Regions from separate parts of the Clostridiisalibacter paucivorans DSM 22131 genome, predicted to be linked through region 4. Evidence: riboswitches for the same ligand, from Rfam matches in the RefSeq annotation. Region 4 holds a riboswitch; each other region holds the start of a gene.

Region 1 (4,298 bases), on a different contig from region 4:
ATAAGTTTCATCAAAGATAGAGAAGTTACACTCTTTCCACTTCCTGATTCTCCAACTATCCCCAATGCTTCTCCTTTATCTAAAGAAAATCCAACTCCTCTTACCGCTTGAACTTCTCCCATATGGGTATAAAATGAAGTCTGTAAATCTTTAACCTCTAATAATTTATCTGACAAAGTTATTCACCTCTTTTCCTAATAACTACTTACGCAATCTTGGATCTAATGCGTCTCTCAAACCATCACCTAAAAAGTTAAATGCAAGCATAGTTATACAAATAGCAATAGATGGTGCCAATAACTGATATGCATATGATCTCAATCCACCTAATGCATCACTGGCCAATGTACCCCATGACGCCATAGGTGCCGATACACCAAGTCCTATAAAACTCAAAAATGATTCAGTAAATATAGCGTTAGGTATCATCATAGTAAGGGAAACAACAACTGGTCCCAATGTATTTGGAATAAGATGTCTAGTAAGGATTCTCCATGTACTTGCACCTAATGTTCTAGCCGCCAAAACAAACTCCTGTCCCTTTAGGCTCAGCACTTGCCCCCTAACTATACGGGCCATCCTAACCCAATATACCAGACCCATAGTTAAAATTATAGTTTTAAGTCCCGGTCCTATAACAACCATCAATAAAATTACATATAGTATCAATGGTACAGTATTTATAATATCAACAATACGCATCATAATATTGTCTACTCTTCCACCAAAATATCCTGATATTCCTCCATAAAAAACTCCTATAAAGAAATTAACCAATGTAGCAACTACTGCAACAGCCAAAGATATTCTAGCTCCGTAAAGTACCCTCACAAATAGATCTCTACCATGAGAATCACTACCAAGCCAGTATGTCTTATTGAAGACCTTCTTAGCAGGTTCTACAACATTCCCATCTACTTTTAATTCATAATCTTTAGTTATCTCTGGATTTTTAAGTCTTTCCCTTGCTAAACTATAATCAAGAACAACCTCTTTCCCATCTATATTGTAAGTTCTATATAATTTAGCCATATTATCTTCTTCGGGATCTAATTTAGCTATAAGCTCTCCATTACCACTTACTTCATAGAGCATATATTCATTGTGTATATATACAAATTTATCCTCTGAGATTTTATATATTTGGAATCTATGAGGTATATTTGCCATATCTAACCTTTGTTCTTCATATCCATATTTAGAAAACATGGGACCGAATACAGCCATCATTAAAATAATTATAACAGCAATTAATCCTATCATAGCCAGTTTATTTTTCTTAAGCCTTCTCCATGCATCTTGCCAATAAGTAAGACTAGGTCTTACTATTTTTTCTTTTTCTTTTTCTTCCTTAGGAACCCGCTGCCACAAGTCCTTTGGTATTTCCTTAATCTCAGCCATGAACTAAACCTCCTTTAATCATCAAATTTGATTCTTGGGTCTATTAGAACATATATAACATCTACTAATAATATCATAAGTATTAAAAATGCAGCGTAGAATATTGTTACTCCCATTATTACTGTATAATCTCTGTTTGTAACACTTTCAACAAAATATTTACCCATTCCAGGTATCGCAAATATCCTTTCAACAACAAAGGATCCAGTAAGTATTGCTGCAATCATAGGTCCCAAGTAAGTAACCACTGGTATTAATGCATTTTTAAGGGCATGTTTACCTATAACTACAAACTCTGATAACCCTTTCGCCCTTGCTGTTCTTATATAATCCTGTCTCATAACTTCTAGCATAGAAGACCTAACCAATCTAGCAACAAATGCCAATGAAAATCCACCTAGCGCAATCACAGGTCCAATATAATATTTAGGGCCTTCTAATCCATGGGAAGGTAATATTCCTAGTTTGGAACTAAATATATATATTATAAGTGTGGCCATTACGAAACTTGGAATTGTAACTCCCAATGTTGCTACAATTGTAACCACATAATCCTGCCATTTATTTTGTTTCAATGCAGAAATAATGCCCAGGGGTATTCCTAAAATAATTATCCCCAATACAGACAATCCTCCAATCTTAGCCGACACAGGTAACCCCTTCCATATAAGGTCTGTAACTTGAACTCCTTGTTTTTGGAATGAAGGTCCAAAATCCAGTGTTAGAACTCCCTTCAAATAATCAATATACTGCATATATACAGGCTGATCAATCTTATACTTTTTCTCTAAAGCCTCAATTACAGCTGGTGGTAAAGGTTTCTCCCTAGTAAATGGTCCACCAGGAATAGCATGCATTAAAAAGAAAGTAATAGTTATAACTATAAATAAAGTAAGTATCATAGAAATAAGTCTTTTGGTTAAAAATCTACCCATAACATACACTCCTTTCACATAAATTAAAATAAAATAAAAATTTTAAAATAAATTCTTTTTGTAATACTTTATTGAGACTTTAATATTTAATCAGCTCTTTGAATAAATAACTAGGATTGGTTAAAAAGAAAGAGTGGGTTTTGAATCTTGTAATTGTAAGACAATTTTGAAGGTTCTTCTCCTCTTTAAAAGCTATATTAAAATACTAGCACAATATGTTTTTTTACTCAATGAATTTTTAACTCTCTCAACTTTAAATATTTGTAACATTTCCCTCAAGTCTTTAATTTACTAAAGTGTAGCCTTCTTAGATACGCACACAGTTGTTTATATAGTTAGAACATATTTTTTAAATTTTTGTAATAATATTCACTTTGTAAATATATACCATGTATTTTTTTACATGATTTAGAAGTTTTTTTGATTTTAAAATATCTTTATGATAGAATATTTTAAAATCAATATAAGATTATATACTCTAGGGGTGCTTTTTAAAGCTGAGAGAGAAATTGTGTTTCTCAACCCTTTAAACCTGAACTGGTTAATCCCAGCGTAGGAAAGAGTTTTATTTAAAAATTATTTTAAGTGAAGCGTAGTCCTACATTTGGACTACGCTTTAATTTCATCTATTTATAAATTTAGGGGGAATATTTATGATTAAAAATTGGCATGTGTATTTGGTTACAGAAGAAAAATTTTCATCTAAAAGCACTATAGAAGTAGTAAAAGAAGCCATAAAAGGAGGGGTAGATGTAATACAACTAAGGGACAAAAATTTAAATATGCGTGAAAGATATGAAATTGGAAAAGCAATAAAAAAATTGGCCCACGATGCAGGAGTAGACTTTATAGTTAACAATGATGTAGACTTGGCCATGGCCTTAGATGCCGATGGTATACATATTGGTCAAGAGGATCTACCCATTGAAGTAGTTAGAAAGCTTATGGGTAAAGACAAGATAATTGGTGTTTCTGTTTCTAATTTAGAAGAAATATATGAAGCTCAAGAAAAAGGTGCAGATTATATAGGTGTGGGTGCTATTTTTGATACCAACTCCAAAGATGTAAAAAAAGAAAATTCCAATCTAGGATTAAACATGCTCCGTATGGCAAAAGAAAAAGGCAGACTACCTATTATAGCAATAGGAGGCATAAATCATGATAACGCAGGCAAAGTTATAACATCAGGAGCCGATTGTATATCAGTAATAAGTGCCATCGCCTCTTCAAGAGATATAGAAAAGTCAACTGCACTTTTAAAAGAAATAATCATAAAATCAAAGGAGTATAAAAATGAATGATCTTATCTATAAAATCAGAAAAGAAAAACCTCTAATTCATCACATAACCAATGAAGTTACCACAAATGATTTAGCTAATATCACATTATATTGGGGTGGACTTCCGGTAATGGCAAATTATAAAGAAGAAGTAGAAGAAATGGTTTCTATGTCTCAAGGACTATTACTCAATATAGGAATATTACATCCCGACCAAGTAGAAGCCATGATAAGGGCTGGAAAAAAAGCCAACCAACTTAACATTCCCGTAATTCTAGACCCTGTAGGGGTTGGTGCCACCAAACTAAGAACAAAAACAGCAAAACGGATTCTCAATGAGATACATGTATCAGCTATAAAAGGTAACCAAGGTGAAATAGTTACCCTTGCAGGTGAAGAAGGCAATATGAAAGGTGTAGAGTCTATAGGTGAATATAGAGATATCATTCCCCTTAGCAAGAAATTGGCATTAAATTATGACACAATTGTAGTTATATCTGGTAAGGAAGATATTATTACCGATGGTAAATTTGTATATAAAGTATTCAATGGACATCCATTTATGGGAAATGTAGTGGGAACTGGATGTATGCTGGGTAGTACCTTAGCTTGTTTTTTAGCTGTATCAAGTGATCCATTAAAAGGGGCTGTCTATGGAGTTACGTCTTATTGTATAGCAGGA
Region 2 (4,298 bases), on a different contig from region 4:
TGGAACCATGTCCCATGTGTGCTGGAGCCATAGTAAATTCTAGGATAGAAAGATTGGTAATAGGGGCTAAAGATAAGAAAAGGGGAGCCTGTGGTTCTGTAATGAATATAGTTCAAAACCAGTATTTGAATCATAATGTTGAAGTTTTATTTGGCGTATTGGAAGAAAAAAGCTCTTTAATGTTAAAGGAATTTTTTAAAAATTTAAGAAAAAAATAGATATAAAGAAGTTAGTAGTTGGTAGCCAGTAGTTAACTACTAACTTTTTTATGTCTTTATTATAATTATATATTTGTACTATTGTTGGCCTGTATTTCACTATGGTATAATTTTTATAAGGGGATAGTTAAAAACCAAAAAGGAGATGAGGGATATTGGGAAAAATTATTTATCCAAGGATAGAAATAAATATAGGAAAAATAAGAGAAAACACAGAATATGTTGTGGATTATTGTGGTAAAAAGGGTATTGAGATCATGGGAATAAGTAAGGGCATATGTGCTATGCCTCAATTGGTCGAGGCAATGGTGGAAGGTGGTATAAGGAAAATTGGTGATTCAAGAATTCAGAATATAGTGAATATGGTAGAATATGGCATAAATGCCCAGATGTATCTTATAAGGATTCCCATGCTATGCGAGATAGATGATCTGGTTAAATATACACTTGGTAGTTTAAATTCAGAATTAGATACTATAAAAGCTATATCTGAGTCAGCAAAGATGCAGAACAAGATCCATAATGTCATATTAATGGTAGATGTTGGTGATTTAAGAGAGGGTGTTTGGCCCGATAAAGTACTAGATATAGTGGGTGAGATAATAAAACTACCTAATATAAAATTAGAAGGTTTAGGAGCTAATGTAGGATGTTATGGAGGGGTACTTCCCACATATGAAAATACTAAAATACTTGTAGACCTAGCTAATGATATAGAAAAAGAGTATGGACTTAATATAGAAACTATATCTGGAGGAAGTACTTTGACATTGGATATTCTAGAGAAAGGTGAAATTGCAAAAGGTATCACACAATTTAGAATAGGTGAGGCAATCCTTCTGGGAAGAGATACGACGAATTTTAGAATAGTACCTGGAACCATACAAGATACTGTAAAATTAAAGGCTCAAGTGATAGAGGTTAAAACGAAACCATCTGTACCTATAGGCAAGATAGGTAGAGATGCCTTTGGAAATATACCTAATCATAAGGATATGGGAAATATAAAGAGGGCTATAGTAGCAGTGGGGAAACAAGATTGTAGGATTGAAGCCCTTACTCCTGTAGACGAAGATATAGAGATAATGGGAGGGAGTAGTGACCATTTGTTATTGAATATTTCCAACGCAAAATACGATGTAAATGTAGGAGATATAGTAGAATTTGATGTGTTTTATAGTGCTATGTTAAGCCTTATGACATCAAAGTATGTAAATAGGTCAATAGTAGGTTGACAAAAGGTTGAATATGGAAAATTATTGTGATATCATCTAATTATAAAAGAATAATTTATGTGCTAGGGGGGCTGGAAAGGCCAGCTGAGATAGAGACCCAAAAAAGTCTTTGACCCTTAACCTGATCTGGATAATGCCAGCGTAGGGAAGTGAAAACTTATGTTATTTATAGGCATAAATCCTCATGGTTTGAGATTTGTGTCTTTTTTTATATGCCCTTAGTACATAAAAATTAGGGGGTTTATATGGATATAAAAAAGATTACACTATCATCATTATTGGTAGCTATGGGAACTATTACAGGACATATTATTTATATACCAGTTGGAATAGCTAAATGCTTTCCAGTCCAGCATACCATAAATGTAGTATCAGCAGTATTATTGGGACCATGGTATGCATTGGCCAATGCTTTTTTAATATCAGTTTTAAGAAATATACTTGGTACAGGTTCCCTTTTGGCTTTTCCAGGTAGTATGATAGGAGCATTTATTGCTGGTATAACTTATATGATTAAAGGAGAAAGGGCATACGCTGTTATGGGAGAAATATTAGGAACAGGCATAATAGGCGGGATATTAGCATTTCCTATAGCAAAATTTATACTGGGTAAAGAAGTAGCAGCACTATTTTTTGTAACTCCCTTTATGGTAAGTACTATTGGAGGGAGTATTATAGGATATATGGTACTTAAAATAATAGATACTAATAAAGCTATAACTAAAATCAATGGATAGGGAGGTAGTAAGCATGAAAAAGGTACTTACTATAGCAGGTTCAGATAGTAGTGGTGGGGCAGGGATACAGGCAGATTTAAAAACATTTTCTGCCCATGGCACATTTGGAATGAGTATAATAACTGCAGTTACAGCTCAGAACACCCAAGGGGTATTTGCAGTACAAGATATCACTCCTGATATTATAAAGGAGCAGATAAAGGCAATTTTTGAGGACATATCAGTAGATGGATTAAAGATAGGTATGGTATCTCAAATAGAGACCATAGAGACTATAGCAGATGGTTTGAAATATTATAATCCTAAAAATATAGTTTTAGATCCAGTTATGGTGTCCAAAAGTGGATTTCATCTGTTAAAGACGGAAGCGGAAAATACTTTGATAGATAAGTTATTGCCATTGGCTACTATAATAACTCCCAATATACCTGAAGCAGAAGTCATAACAAAACTTAAGATTCAACGGCTAGAGGATATGGAATTAGCTGCTAAGAAGATATATAATATGGGCACTAAAAATGTTTTAATTAAAGGAGGACATCTAGATGGTGAGGCAATAGATGTATTATTTAATGGTAGCGAATTTAAATATTTTAATGCGAAGAGGATAAATACTAAAAACACCCATGGTACTGGGTGCACATTGTCAGCAGCTATAGCATCTAATCTAGCTAAGGGTTATGGGATAGAAAAGTCTGTACTCAATGCTAAAGAATACATAACTACAGCTATAGAGCATTCATTATCTATCGGAAAGGGAGTAGGCCCTACTAATCATTTTTATACACTTTATAAAAAGGCAGGTATGCTTAAATAGATATTTTATTTTCAGTATATAATCTGGTCATATAATTAAATCAGTGAAAATATCTTAATTAATAATGGAGCTATTAAAACGGTTATTACAGCTGAAATACCTATAGAAAGACCGCTCATGGCTCCTTCAGTTTCTCCCATCTCCAATGCCTTTGATGTGCCAAGGGCATGAGATGCGGTACCCATAGCTAATCCACGAGCGATACCATTATGAATATTTAATATTTTAAATACAAAGGGTGCTATTATGGCACCAGTAATTCCAGTAGTTATAATAAGCATAACAGTTATTGAAGGGATACCACCTATATTTTCAGACAATACCATTCCCACTGGTGTGGTTATAGATTTTGGTATTAGGGATAGCACTAATCTTTTATCTAATTTAAACAATATAGCTAAAGATATAACACTTATAATTGAAGCTATAACTCCTGAAAATATACCTATAAAAATCGTATGAATATGCTTTTTTAGTAACTCCATCTGTTTATATAATGGAACAGCTAGTATAACTGTGGCAGGGCCCAAGAAAAAAGAGATTATTTCGCCACCTTTATTAAATTTTTCAAAGGGTATATTAAATCCAACTAATAAAGCAATTATTAATGATATACTTATTAATAATGGGTTAAATAGAGAAATTTTAGTTTTTTTATAAATATATAAGCTCAATTGAAATGTCAATATAGAAAGTAATATACCAAAAGCAGGACTATCTAATAAGGGACTCATTTGTTCTTCCTCCATTTAATCATATTTTCTACTATTAATCCTGTAATTCCCATAACTATAAATGTAGTCAGTAAAGTTATAATTAGAAGAGATAACCAAGCATCCTTCAAGACACCTATTGAGCCTATCAATGCTACGCCTGCAGGTATAAAAAAGAAGGCTAGATTATTTAATAAAAAATCTGATGAAATTTTCAAATCTTCAATTTTAATAATTTTAGTATTTAATAAAATAAAAAGTATAATCATACCTAAAACAGTTCCAGGTATAGGTAAATTGGTCCAATAAGATATTAACTCTCCTATCTGCCATATGCCCACTATTATACCAAATTGTAATAATATATTCATGATTCACCTCTAGTTTACATAATGAACTTTTCTAAGATTTCTTTTAATAGAATAACAAATTTGTATGACTAAATCAACAGAATACATATTTATATTTAAATAAAATGAAAATAAAAATTCCCCAAAAGGTAATGGGGATACTAAAGTCTAAATATTATATCAATTGCTCTGGTTTTACACCCTTTATATCCCATATAGGGCCTATAA
Region 3 (4,298 bases), on a different contig from region 4:
GTCTCTAATAAAAATTTACCATTCTTTTGCATCTTTTTAAGTATACTATTTTCTTTCTCCAGAACTTTAATCCGTACTAATTTATCTATCTCTAACAACAATGTTTCTGGATTATGACTTTTTATATAATAGCTAAATGCACCCTTTTTCATTGCTTCAACTGCACTTTCAATAGTCCCATATCCCGTTATTACAATGACTTCTATGTCTTTGAATTTCTCTTTGACTTCTTCCAAAAGTTTTAGGCCTGTCATATTTTTCATTTTCAAATCTGTTAATACAAGATCAATTTCTTCATGTTCTAATAATTTCATTGCCTCTTCTCCAGAACTACAAGACTTCACATTGTATCCCTTTTTTGTTAATAAAATTTTATAGACCTCTTGATAGCGAACTTCATCATCTACTACTAAAATAGTAAAATCTTTAGCCATCTATTTTCATCCTCTCTGGTAAATAAATAGTAAATGTAGTTCCTAAGCCAATACTACTTTCTACTTGGATTTCACCCCCTAATTTTTGAACTTCATTATAAACTACATAAAGCCCTAATCCTGTTCCATCTTTATTTTGTTTTGTAGTAAAAAATGGATTGAATATATTCTTAAGATTTTCTTCATTTATACCAATACCATTATCTTTAATTATGATATTAACACCATTATCTTTTGGGTAACAAATTATTTCTATTACTCCATCCTGTTCAATAGCATGTATAGCATTTTCAATTGTGTTAATTAATATATGCTTTAATGATTCTCTATTTGAATGTATCGTTAATAACTCATCACATTTAACATCAAACTTTATACTTCCTATCTCTAATTGAATCTGCTCCAATTCAACAATATTTATAATCATATCCTTTATAAATATTTTCTGTTCATAATCATCTGTCAACCTAGAAAAATTCAATAGATTTGTTATGATATGATCAATCCTACCCACTGATTCTTCAATTATTTCCAATGATTTAATATCTTCTTGATTTAAATTATTCTCTTTCATTAAATAACCATATGTATGTATTAACCCAAGGGGATTTCTTATCTCATGGGCTACCCCTGCCGCCAGTTGACCAATTGCCTCCATCTTATTTCTTTGTGCCAATCTGCCCTCTATTATTCTAAAATCAGTTATATCTTCTATCACAATTAACAGTTTATATGTATTATCAGTAACAAAATCCATAGAAAACACACTAAAGCTATAAGTCCTATTATCCATAGGAATCTCCATATTTTTAATATCATTATCCTTATTAAAAAAAGTATTGATTTCCTGTTCTATTAAATTAAGTATTGGAAATGTTAAATAGTGGGTACCTATTACCTTTGACTTGTCGGAACCGATTAATTTTAAAAAGGGCTTATTACAATTCAATATGATTCCATATTCATCTAAAACTACAACTAATTGATTTAAAGCATTAAATGTAGTTTCCAGCTCTTCTTTACTCTTTCTAATCTCACTATTTCTACTACTAATCTCTTCCTTTAATATCTCAATTAAAATTAACATAACTAATACAATAGCAGCTACTATTACAATAAATAATATACCCCCTATGAACATATTATCTGTCAATATGGTTTTTTCAATTGGGGTAGAAATTCCAAACCATCTCTGTTGTATTTTGGTAACATAATCTATCTTCTTTAAATTTAATATAGCCTTATTGAAGATATTTAATAGATGTGAATCCGCCTTTCTAACAGCTAAAACTACGTCTTGCTCATATATGTATGGATAGATTAAATGTGTTTCATCTTTTAGATTCATTTTAAGTACAAAATAATTAATTACAGGCTCGTCTCCTATTACTCCATTGACAATACCCTTTCTTAATAAAAAAATAGACTCTTCAATATCATCAGTTAATATGTAATTTATTTGAGGAAAATGTTTATCAATATGCTCTCTAGCATAATCTCCTCTTTGTATAGCAACTGTATGTCCAAATAAATCAGAAATCTCTTCTATGGAATTATTCTTACTAGCTACCAATACTACACCTTTAAGCTGATAAATCGGTTTTGAAAAACTATATGCTAACTTTCTCTCATCACTAACAAATATATCGACAATATCTGCTTCCCCATTTTTTAAACCATTTAATGCATTTTCCCATACCGATGGTTTAAAAATAATATCTGCTCCCATCTCTACAGAAAGAGCTGATGCATAATCAATTACTAAACCCCTGTATTGATTATTTTCTTCCTCTATATATGAGAGAGGTGGGGCATTTTCATCAGAAGTAAAAATAATCGTACCCCTGTCTTCAATAATTTTAAACTCATTTTCTGTTATTGGCTTAGACTGAATATAGTATTCATATAAATTTAAATCATATTTTATTTTTGTTAGCTGGTTAAATAACACAATCATAATTAAAAATAATATCAATAAATAAATAGCAGCTCTTTTTTTCATAATAGATCATTGTCCTTTTAAATTATTGAAATATGGCTATTTAGGCTAGTTATATTATATCATATATTCATATTTCAGAATAGTTTGATATATCCATGCCTCTCAATGTTACTTTACAAAAATAGGATAAAAGATTATAATGTATATATAATTTAATAGTAGTAGCTAGGGGAGCTTTTTAGCTGAGAAGGAAAATTCCTGACCCTTTGAACCTGAATTAGTTAGTACTAACGTAGGGAAGCTGTTTATCTTATATTTTGATAGAAAGCTTACCTTTGTGGTAAGCTTTTTTAATTTTTATATCAAAATATAAATTACAAAAATTTTATAAAATATAAGGGGGAAGTACATAATGAATTATACAACTCAAATGGATGCTGCTAAAAAGGGTATTATAACTAAAGAAATGGAAGTAGTGGCACAAAAAGAAAAAATTGATACTCAAAAGCTAATGAAATTAGTTGCCGATGGAAAAGTAGTTATACCAGCAAATAAAAATCATAAATCTTTAGATGCCGAAGGTATAGGGGAAGGATTGAAGACAAAGATAAATGTGAATCTAGGAATTTCTAAAGATTGTTACAATGTAGATGCAGAGATGGAAAAGGTAAAAGTAGCATTAGACATGAATGCAGAAGCAATAATGGATTTAAGTTCATATGGTAAGACCCAGGAGTTTAGACAAAAGCTAGTTGATATGTCTACAGCTGTTGTAGGAACTGTACCTGTATATGATGCTGTGGGATTTTATGATAAGGAACTCAGTGATATAACCTCAGAAGAATTTCTAAAGGTTGTGGAAAGACATGCCAAAGATGGTGTAGATTTTATCACTGTCCATGCAGGAATGAATAGAGAAACTGCTAAGGTCTTCAAAAGAAATCCTAGACTTACTAATATAGTCTCTAGAGGTGGATCATTGATGTACGCATGGATGGAATTAAATAATAAGGAAAATCCATTCTTTGAATACTACGATGAAATGTTAGATATCTGTGCCAAATATGATGTAACATTAAGTTTAGGTGATGCATGTAGACCTGGTAGTATAAATGATTCCACCGATGCAAGCCAAGTAAAAGAATTGATGATATTGGGTGAACTCACTTTAAGGGCTTGGGAAAAAAATGTGCAAGTCATGATAGAAGGTCCAGGACATCTGGCTATAGATGAAATAAAATCAAATATGATTCTAGAGAAAAAACTTTGTCATGGAGCACCTTTTTATGTATTAGGTCCAATAGTTACCGACATTGCCCCTGGATATGACCACATAACCAGTGCAATTGGTGGAGCAATTGCAGCTAGTACTGGAGCTGACTTTCTATGTTATGTTACACCAGCAGAGCATCTTAGATTACCTACACTTGATGATATGAAAGAAGGTATTATTGCTACAAAAATTGCTGCTCATACTGCAGACATTGCCAAAAATGTAAACGGTGCAAGACAATGGGACTATGATATGAGTAAAGCAAGACAAGAATTGGACTGGGATACAATGTTCAAATTAGCTATAGATTCTGAAAAACCTAAAAAATATAGAATGGAATCCATGCCACTACATGAAGATAGTTGTACTATGTGTGGAAAAATGTGTTCAATGAGAAATATGAATAAAATAAAAGAAGGAAAAGATTTAAATATTTTGAGAGAAGATGATTAGAAAAAAGACTTGGGATATAGTTTTATATCCCAAGTCTCTTTTCTATTGACAAATTATTTTGCTTGTTTTAATCTTGCAATCTCTGCCCAATTACTAGCTGTAGCCTCTTCGACCCTGTACATACTTCTCCACTTTTAATGCCACCTATTTTATTTTTTATGCCATTTATTTCATTTTTCACGGCGCCTATTTCACT
Region 4 (4,298 bases):
TAGGCAAATCTCAAGGGATGGAAGTAGACTTTAAAGTAGCTGGTGAAAATACAGTTACAGTATATACTACTCGCCCTGATACATTATTTGGTGCAACTTATATGGTATTTGCCCCAGAGCATCCGTTGATCGACAAGTTTAGGGATAAAATCACTAATTTTGATGCTATAGAGAAATATAGGGAAGAGGCCAAGAAAAAGTCTGAATTTGAACGTTCTGAGTTAGTGAAGGAGAAGACAGGTGTTGTGATAGAAGGTATAAGTGCAATAAATCCTGTTACTAATAAAGAAATCCCCATATTTATATCTGATTATGTACTTATGTCCTATGGAACTGGTGCAATCATGGCGGTGCCAGGACATGATACTAGAGACTGGGAATTTGCCAAGAAATTTGACTTGCCTATAGTGGAAGTAGTTGAAGGTGGAAATATTGAAGAGGGTGCTTATACAGATATAGAGCATGGAGTTTTAATAAACTCAGATTTTTTAAATGGATTAAATGTTGAAGAGGCTAAGAAGAAAATAAGTGACTGGCTTGCAGAAAAAGGATTGGGAAAGAGAAAGATAAATTATAAGTTAAGAGATTGGGTATTTTCTAGACAGAGATACTGGGGAGAGCCAATACCTTTGGTATATTGTGAAAAATGTGGATGGGTACCTGTACCTGAGGAAGAATTACCGTTATTATTGCCTGAAGTAGATAGTTATGAACCTGCAGATAATGGAGAATCACCACTAGCAAAAATGACTGATTGGGTAAATACTACTTGTTCTAAATGTGGAGGTCATGCCCAAAGAGAAACAGACACCATGCCTCAATGGGCAGGTTCATCATGGTATTTCTTAAGGTATACAGATCCTAATAATAGTGAAGCATTGGCCAGTGAAGAAAATCTAAACTATTGGTTACCCATAGATTGGTATAATGGTGGAATGGAACATACCACATTACATTTATTGTATTCAAGATTTTGGCATAAATTCTTATATGATTATGGGGTAGTGCCTACACCAGAACCTTATCAAAAGAGGACATCTCATGGGATGATTCTTGGGGAAAACAATGAAAAGATGTCAAAATCCAGGGGCAATGTAGTAAATCCCGATGAAATAGTAGAAGAATTTGGTGCAGATACAATGCGTCTATATGAGATGTTTATTGGAGATTTTGAAAAAAGTGTACCTTGGTCTCAAAATGGAGTAAAGGGATGTAGAAGATTTTTAGACAGGGTATGGAGACTTGTAGACATTGTAGAAGATGGTAGTGAATTCTCTAAAGAGCTTGAAGTTAACATGCATAAGACTATAAAGAAGGTTAGTGAAGACTATGAAAATATGAAATTCAATACAGCAATAGCAGCCCTTATGACTCTTTTAAATGACTTTAATAGCAATGGAAAGATAAATAATAAGGAAATGGAAGTCTTTTTAGTACTTTTAAATCCTGTAGCACCTCATATAACTGAAGAACTTTGGTCTAAAATAGGAGCTGACGGAAGAATTACTGATCAATCTTGGCCAGAATGGGATGAGGATAAGACAGTAGAGGATACTATAGAGATGGCTGTTCAAATAAATGGTAAAGTTAGAGGTACTATAAATATAGCTACTGAATCTACTAAAGAAGAAGCAAGGGCTAAGGCCATGGAAGATGAAAATATTGTAAAGTATGTGGAAGGAAAAAATATAGTTAAAGAAATATTTGTTCCCGGTAGGATATACAATATAGTTGTAAAGTAATGTAGTTGGTAGATAGGTAGGAGTTTATAGTTTTTTTAGATAGGTGATTGACATATATTTGTAGTTGTATTAGAATGTAGATGTAATATAGGAAAAGGGGGAGCTGAAGTAATTTGGCTGAGAGGAGGCTACATGTCTCGACCCACGAAACCTGAACTGGGTAATGCCAGCGGAGGGAAATATCTAATTCTGCATACGGTTGTATATAAACCCTTTATCCTAATTTCAGGATAGAGGGTTTTATTTTTTAAAATATAAAGGGAGATGAAAAAATGTCAAATATTAATGTAAGTCTTCAAATCATACCCAGCGTTAAAGAGTCCAAGATTTATGATGTGGTGGACAAGGTTATAGCATATATATCATCTACTGGGATAAAATATGAGGTTGGTCCAATGGAAACTACCATGGAGGGAGAATTAGATGAGTTACTAGATGTGGTAAAAAGGGCCCAAGATATATGTATAAATGAAGGGGCAAATAGGGTATTATCGGTTGTCAAAATTGATTACAAATCTGAAGGTGTGACTATGAATGAGAAGGTTGGTAAATACAGAAAGTAGAGCTATACCTGTTGTATTTTTTGCATTTCTATTACTAATATGGCAGTTAATAGTGGACAAGGGGATTATAGCTAGATATATATTGCCTACCCCTAAGGATATATTTATTACATTGATAGAAATATTGCCAGAAATAAAAATCCATATATTTACAACAGTATATGAAGCCTTATTGGGTTTTTTTATATCCATAGTATTTGCCATGGTTTTAGCTATAATTATGGACAATGTAAGGATTGTTAAAAGGGCACTATACCCCCTTTTAGTGATATCACAGACCATACCTATAATAGCCTTGGCTCCATTGTTTATATTGTGGTTTGGATTTGGTAAATTGCCTAAGATAATTGTAGTAGTATTAGTATGCTTTTTTCCCATAATAGTTAGTATGCTTCAAGGTTTGGAATCTGTGGATGAGGATATGATAAATTTATTAAAATCCATGGGGGCAAGTAAAATTCAAATATTTAAAATGGTAAAATTCCCAGGGGCTATAGTGAGCTTCTTTTCAGGACTTAGGATAGCTGCTACATATAGTATAATGGGCGCTGTTATAGGAGAGTGGCTAGGAGGCAAGACTGGTATAGGGGTATATATGATAAGGGTAAAAAATTCCTTTGCATTAGATAAATTTTTTGCTGCCATAGTTATAATAGTAATATTGAGTATTACTGTTTTCAAGGTTATATCATTGATAGAATATATAGCTATGCCTTGGAAACAAGAAATTAATAATAAAGGTTAGGGGAGATTGAAAATGAAAAGAGTATTGATATTATTATTGGTAGTTACATTGACAGTATTACCTACTATTGGTTGTGGTGCTACTGATCAACAGCAGGAAGATGAAGCACCAACTGGTAATAGTGAAGAGCTTACAAAGGTACAAGTGCTTTTAGATTGGTATCCTAATACTAATCATACGGGTATATACGTGGCCAAAGACAAGGGATTTTATGAAGAAGAAGGATTAGAAGTTGAAATCATACAACCTACAGGGGGAGGCAGTGCTGAGCCTATAGCTGCTGGCAAGGGTGATTTTGGAATAAGCTATCAAGAACAGGTTACATACGCGAGGACAGCAGAGAATCCATTACCTATAAAGGCTATAGCCGCTATAATTCAGCATAATACATCAGGGTTTGCATCTCCTGTTGAAAAGGGTATTGAGACCGGTAAAGATTTTGAAGGAAAAAAATATGGTGGCTGGGGTTCTCCTATGGAGGAAGCCATGATAAAGGCAGTTATGGAAAAAGAAGATGGAGATTTTTCTAAGGTAGAGACTGTCAATATAGGAGAATTAGACTTCTTTACATCAGTTAAAGACCATGTAGATTTTACTTGGATATATTATGGATGGGATGGCGTAGCTTCAGAACTTAAGGATTACCCTATTAATTTCATAAAACTTCAAGAAGTGGAACCAGATTTAGATTTTTATACACCTGTAATTATTGCTAAAGAGGACTATATACAAGAAAACCCTGAATTGACAAAGAAATTTTTGAATGCAACTAGAAAGGGATATGAATATGCAATAGAAAGCCCAGAGGATGCAGTACAATCTTTATTAAAGGCATCACCAGAAATAGATAAGGAACTTGCTGTAGCAAGTCAAAAATATTTGGCTAAGGAATACAAGGCCGATGTGGATAGATGGGGAGAAATGAGTCTAGATAGATGGGAAAATTATTCAAACTGGATGCTTGAAAGAGGTTTAATAGAAAATGAATTGGATGCAAAAGAAGCCTTTACAAATGAATATTTGCCTGAATAATAATAAAAAACTTGATATTTGTGGAATAAAAAAGGACTTTGAAGAAACTGCTGTTTTATCAGATATATCATTGAATTTAAAAGATAGGGAATTTGTGTCCATATTGGGGCCCAGTGGTAGTGGAAAGAGTACTTTGTTCAATATAATATCAGGCCTTATCTCTCCTGATACAGGTAAAGTAATGATTGAAGGAGAGGATTATACAGGAAAAACTGG

The links. Region 4 has a riboswitch for thiamine pyrophosphate ahead of Q326_RS0108380 (thiamine-binding protein). Riboswitches for the same ligand answer to the same signal wherever they lie in the genome.
Region 1: another riboswitch for thiamine pyrophosphate. It lies ahead of thiE (thiamine phosphate synthase); the one in region 4 lies ahead of Q326_RS0108380 (thiamine-binding protein).
Region 2: another riboswitch for thiamine pyrophosphate. It lies ahead of thiW (energy coupling factor transporter S component ThiW); the one in region 4 lies ahead of Q326_RS0108380 (thiamine-binding protein).
Region 3: another riboswitch for thiamine pyrophosphate. It lies ahead of thiC (phosphomethylpyrimidine synthase ThiC); the one in region 4 lies ahead of Q326_RS0108380 (thiamine-binding protein).

What each region holds. Positions count from the first base shown of each region.
Region 1 covers NZ_JHVL01000031.1:2,238-6,535, forward strand. The annotation lists gene Q326_RS0109685 (ABC transporter ATP-binding protein) at 1-182, opposite strand, end outside; gene Q326_RS19080 (ABC transporter permease) at 202-1,401, opposite strand; gene Q326_RS0109695 (ABC transporter permease) at 1,416-2,336, opposite strand; TPP riboswitch at 2,807-2,912, shown strand; gene thiE (thiamine phosphate synthase) at 2,990-3,637, shown strand; gene thiM (hydroxyethylthiazole kinase) at 3,630-4,298, shown strand, end outside.
Region 2 covers NZ_JHVL01000022.1:38,000-42,297, reverse strand. The annotation lists gene tadA (tRNA adenosine(34) deaminase TadA) at 1-218, shown strand, start outside; gene Q326_RS0108070 (alanine/ornithine racemase family PLP-dependent enzyme) at 374-1,453, shown strand; TPP riboswitch at 1,508-1,618, shown strand; gene thiW (energy coupling factor transporter S component ThiW) at 1,699-2,190, shown strand; gene thiD (bifunctional hydroxymethylpyrimidine kinase/phosphomethylpyrimidine kinase) at 2,204-3,007, shown strand; gene Q326_RS0108055 (LrgB family protein) at 3,043-3,741, opposite strand; gene Q326_RS0108050 (CidA/LrgA family protein) at 3,738-4,091, opposite strand; gene Q326_RS0108045 (hypothetical protein) at 4,246-4,298, opposite strand, start outside.
Region 3 covers NZ_JHVL01000032.1:4,676-8,973, forward strand. The annotation lists gene Q326_RS0109880 (sigma-54-dependent transcriptional regulator) at 1-434, opposite strand, end outside; gene Q326_RS0109885 (transporter substrate-binding domain-containing protein) at 427-2,436, opposite strand; TPP riboswitch at 2,594-2,692, shown strand; gene thiC (phosphomethylpyrimidine synthase ThiC) at 2,789-4,102, shown strand; gene Q326_RS0109895 (hypothetical protein) at 4,170-4,298, opposite strand, start outside.
Region 4 covers NZ_JHVL01000023.1:46,517-50,814, reverse strand. The annotation lists gene leuS (leucine--tRNA ligase) at 1-1,742, shown strand, start outside; TPP riboswitch at 1,829-1,938, shown strand; gene Q326_RS0108380 (thiamine-binding protein) at 2,015-2,305, shown strand; gene Q326_RS0108375 (ABC transporter permease) at 2,277-3,050, shown strand; gene Q326_RS0108370 (ABC transporter substrate-binding protein) at 3,063-4,082, shown strand; gene Q326_RS0108365 (ABC transporter ATP-binding protein) at 4,033-4,298, shown strand, end outside.